Regions from separate parts of the Neorhizobium sp. BETTINA12A genome, predicted to be linked through region 2. Evidence: riboswitches for the same ligand, from Rfam matches in the RefSeq annotation. Region 2 holds a riboswitch; the other holds the start of a gene.
The links. A riboswitch is a leader RNA that binds a small molecule or an ion and turns the genes downstream of it on or off. The one in region 2 is predicted to bind thiamine pyrophosphate.
Positions count from the first base shown of each region.

Region 1 (2,389 bases), on a different contig from region 2:
CGTTGCGGTCCGGCAGGCCGAGATGTTCCTTGGGCGTCACGTAGCAGAGCATGGCGGTGCCGAACCAGCCGATCATCGCAGCCCCGATGCCGGACGTGATGTGGTCGTAGCCCGGCGCAATGTCGGTGGTCAGCGGCCCGAGCGTATAGAATGGCGCCTCGCCGCAGACCGCGAGCTGCTTGTCCATGTTCGCCTTGATCTTGTGCATCGGCACATGGCCGGGGCCTTCGATCATCACCTGGCAATCCTTCGCCCAGGCGATCTTCGTCAGCTCGCCGAGCGTTTCCAGTTCCGCAAACTGCGCCGCGTCGTTGGCATCGGCGATCGAACCCGGGCGAAGACCGTCGCCGAGCGAGAACGAGACGTCGTAGGCTTGGGCAATGTCGCAGATTTCCTCAAAATGCTCGTAGAGAAAACTCTCCTTGTGGTGATGCAGGCACCATTTGGCCATGATCGAGCCGCCACGGGAAACGATGCCGGTGACGCGATTGACGGTGAGCGGAATATAGGCGAGCCGCACGCCCGCGTGGATGGTGAAATAGTCGACGCCCTGTTCCGCCTGTTCGATCAGCGTATCGCGATAGACCTCCCAGGTCAGGTCCTCGGCAATGCCGTTCACCTTTTCGAGCGCCTGGTAGAGCGGCACCGTGCCGATCGGAACAGGTGAATTGCGGATGATCCAGTCGCGGATATTGTGGATGTTGCGGCCGGTCGACAGATCCATGACCGTATCGGCGCCCCAGCGGATCGCCCAGACCATCTTCTCGACCTCCTCCGCCATGGACGAGGTGACGGCCGAATTGCCGATATTGGCATTGATCTTCACCAGGAAATTCCGACCGATGATCATCGGTTCGGATTCGGGGTGGTTGATGTTGGCGGGAATGATCGCCCGGCCTTCCGCGACTTCGCGGCGAACGAATTCCGGCGTCACGAAATCCGGCACATGGGCGCCGAAACTTTCGCCGTCGCGGACGAGCGGTTCCCTGGCCGCCTGCCGACCGAGGTTTTCGCGGATGGCGACGAATTCCATCTCCGGCGTGATGATGCCGGCCCGCGCATAGGCAAGCTGGGTGACGGCCCTGCCAGCCTTGGCCTTGAAAGGCTGGTTGCGGACCGGGAATTCCGGCGTCAGCCGGTCGCCGGAGACGAAGCCATTGTCCTCCGGCCTGACGATCCGGCCCTCATAGACTTCGACATCGCCACGGGCCGAAATCCAGTCTTCGCGCAGGCGCGGCAGGCCGGCATCGATGCTGATCGCGGCACCTTCGACGGTATAGGGGCCGGAGGAATCGTAGACGGTCACCGGAGGTTCGCCGGAGGTCGGATGCAATGCGATCTGCCGCATCGGCACGCGGATGTCCGGATGGATCGTTCCCGCTTTCAGGACTTTCGTGGAGGCGGGAAGCGGGCCGGTGGTGACGACCGGGGTGAGCTTGGTGGTTGCAATATTCATGGTTCGAGGCTCCAAGGTTTGACGTTTGGAGACCCAGTTCCAGAGTTGGAATGATGGAAGAACACGTTGGAATCCGAAGGACGGTTTCCCGCCCTCGCTGCCGCAGCGCTCGCACCGTCCCTACGCCAGTATGAACTGGATCAGGTTCAACGGGTCACTGCGCCTCGGGCGGCCAAACCGGCCCGACCAGCAGTATCTCAGCCCCTTGACGGGACCCCCCTGGTGAATGCGGCCATCAGAAACCTGCCGATCGCGCATGTCAAGCCGGTCCCTGCCTGCGTCGATAGGTCGAGTTTTAACGAATCCCGCAGCTCCAAATTGATGACGTTTATTACCGGAATCTTATGCTATCTTGCGCGATAACGTCCCTAGCGATGAGCGCAGAATTCGAACGATCGGGAGATGTCGAGATGAACGAGACCATTCGCGGATTGCTGACACGGGTGGGCGGCCTTCCGGTCGCCGTGACGGAGCTGGAAGACGCTGCCGATCTTTATGCAGCCGGGCTTTCCTCCTTCGCATCGGTGCAGCTAATGCTGGGCCTGGAAGAGGCCTTCGACATCGAATTCCCGGATAGCCTTTTGAACCGCAAGTCCTTCGCCAGCATCGCGGCGATCGAGCAGACGGTTTCCCACATCTTGAAAGCCTCCGAGGCCGCCTGAGATGAACCTTCCCGTCTTTGCCGCCGACATGAGCCTCAGCGCCCGCGCTCACCGCGTGGCGGCCGTGGCGGCTGAATTCGCCGAACGCGTCGACCATGACGGCCGCTTCCCCCGCGAAGCGGTCGATGCAATGAAGGCCGAGCGCCTGATCGGCATCCAGATCCCGGTCGCATTCGGCGGCGAGGGTGCTTCCATCACCGAGATTGCCGAGGTCTGCGCCATCCTGGGACAGTCCTGTGCCTCGAGCGCCATGGTTTTCGCCATGCACCAG
Region 1 covers NZ_JALBGW010000117.1:11,598-13,986, forward strand. The annotation lists gene thiC (phosphomethylpyrimidine synthase ThiC) at 1-1,456, opposite strand, end outside; TPP riboswitch at 1,556-1,687, opposite strand; gene MOV61_RS21905 (acyl carrier protein) at 1,867-2,118, shown strand; partial or broken gene MOV61_RS21910 (acyl-CoA dehydrogenase family protein) at 2,120-2,389, shown strand, end outside.
Region 1: linked by a shared signal. The riboswitch ahead of thiC (phosphomethylpyrimidine synthase ThiC) and the one ahead of thiB (thiamine ABC transporter substrate binding subunit) in region 2 are both predicted to bind thiamine pyrophosphate.

Region 2 (2,389 bases):
CCGAGCACCAGGACGAGCGTGAAGCTCGTGGCGCACAACATGAAGATCAGGCCGGCAATGCCGGGGATGACGCGGCGGGCCGCCGGCCACTCGATGAAACGGAAAACAGAGAAGGGCTTCATCCCGAGGCTGGAGGAGAGCAGCCAGTATTCCGCCGGCAGGCGCTCCAGCGCCGCAAGCAGCAGCCGCGCGGCGAGCGGCAGGTTGAAGAACACATGTGCCAGCAATATGCCGGAAAGCCCGTAAATGCTGACCGGCTGCTCGAGGCCAAGCTTCAATAGCAGGCTGTTCATCACCCCTTGCCGGCCCCAGATGCCGATCAGGCCGAGCGCGCCGATCAGCACCGGCAGGCCCATCGGCAATGCCATGAGCCGGATGACCCATATACGGCCCGGAAAGCGCGGGCGGCGGGCAAGCGCGAGTGCGACGGGAAGGGCGAAGACGACCGATAGCAGCGTCGAAAGAACCGCCTGCAGCAGGGTGAAGTGCAGGATCCGCCAGGTATAGGCGGTGAACAGCCGGCTTTGGGTGTTGCCGGCGTCCCAGGAGAGAAGGGCGGTAACCGCGATGCCGACGAAGAGGGCGATTCCGGCGAGGCTCAGCAGCCCCCAGCCTATCCCGCGTCTCCGCTCCGCCCGCGTCAGCATGGGATCAGTTCAGGCTCATGGCGGTCAGCCATTCGTCGATCCAGGCCTGCCGGTTCTTGGCCACCTCGTCCGACCCCATCAGGAAAGTTTTCGTCGGCTGCACCAGCTTGTTGAACGCATCCGGAAGCGGCTGGGAGGTCTTGGCGGCCGGCATCATCCAGTTGGTGGTCGGGATGACGTCCTGGAAGGCCGGCGAGACCATGAATTTCAGGAACTGTTTCGCCAGATCCTTTTCCTTCGCCCCCTTCAGCATGCCGGCGACCTCGATCTGGATATAATGGCCTTCGGAGAAGGAAGCGGCCTGATAGCGCTCCGTCTTCTCCTCGATCAAGTGATAGGCGGGTGAGGTCGTGTAGGAAAACACCATCGGCACTTCGCCCTTGGTGAACAGGCCATAGGCTTCCGACCAGCCTGGCGTAACGGTCAGCACGCGTTTCCTGAGCTTGGCCCAGGCCTCCGGCGCCTTGTCGCCGTAGACTGATTTCACCCACAGCAGCAGGCCGAGACCGGGGGTCGAGGTGCGCGGGTCCTCGATGGCGATCTTCTGCGCCGGATCGCCGTCCACCAGTTCCTTGAGGCTTTTCGGCGGGTTCTTCATCGCCTGCGTATCGTAGACAACGGCGAAATGGCCGTAATCGTAGGGGATGAACGTGTCGTCGCTGTAATTGCCGGGGACCTTGGCGGCCGAGACGTCGAGCCCGTGCGGCTCGAACAGACCGGTCGCCTTCGCCTCGGAGATCAGGTTGGTATCGAGGCCGAGCGCGATATCGGCGTCGGTGCCTTTGCCTTCCAGTTTCAGGCGGGTCAGAAGCGCCACGCCATCGGCGACGCCGACGAAATTGAGCTTGCAGGCGCAGGTCTTCTCGAAGGTTTCCTTGACCTTGGGCCCTGGACCCCAATCGGAGATGAAGCTCTCATAGGTGTAGACGGTCAGCGTCTTTTGCTGTGCTTCGGCCGGCGCAGAAAGGGAAAGGGCGGCAGCGGCCGCGAATATGGAAAGAATGGTGCTGCGCATCAGCGTCTCCTCGTTTTGGTGACAAAGGGGATAGGCGCTGATGAAGAGCCGTCTAATCCCTCCGCCGGTGTTAACCGGATCAGGTTCCGCGGGTTGGCCAGAGGCCTCTCAGCCGCACGCAAACGCGCGGCACCCCGTTAGAGCAGGATCAGATTTAGCGGCGAGGCGAATGGCTGGCAAGAGGCGGTCTGCGGCCGGCTCAAGGCGCATTCGGCGGGAGCAACATGGCTCGGTGGTTCATTGCTCAGTGATTTTGCGGAAACACTTTCAGTTCACGCGGAACGATCGCCATGCCGCCGAGCCGGTTGGCGACGGCGTAGTCGATCGTCTTCTCGACTACGTCAGGCATAACCGGTTTGGTGAGGACGCCGAGCGAGCCTTTGACACCGTCCTCCACATCCTCCGGATTACCGGTCATGAAGACGACGGTGATGCCATATTGCTCGGCAAGCTCCCGGCCGATCTCCGGGCCAGTCCGGCCGTCCGAAAGATTGACATCGACCAGGGCGATATCGGCATAGGCGGCGAGCGCCAGGGCGTGTTTGCGGGCATTGGCAAAACCAGCGACTTTCAGGCCCATGGCTTCGATCGTCTCGGCCACATCGAGCGCGATCAGAAACTCGTCTTCGACAATCATAACTCTTTGATTCATCGCCTCAGTGGCCAGCCGACGACGCGTAACATTTGTCAGCATTGGATGTCCCCATTCGGTTGATCGGTTCCGGGC
Region 2 covers NZ_JALBGW010000087.1:8,903-11,291, forward strand. The annotation lists gene thiP (thiamine/thiamine pyrophosphate ABC transporter permease ThiP) at 1-647, opposite strand, end outside; gene thiB (thiamine ABC transporter substrate binding subunit) at 652-1,662, opposite strand; TPP riboswitch at 1,702-1,809, opposite strand; gene MOV61_RS19360 (response regulator) at 1,907-2,356, opposite strand.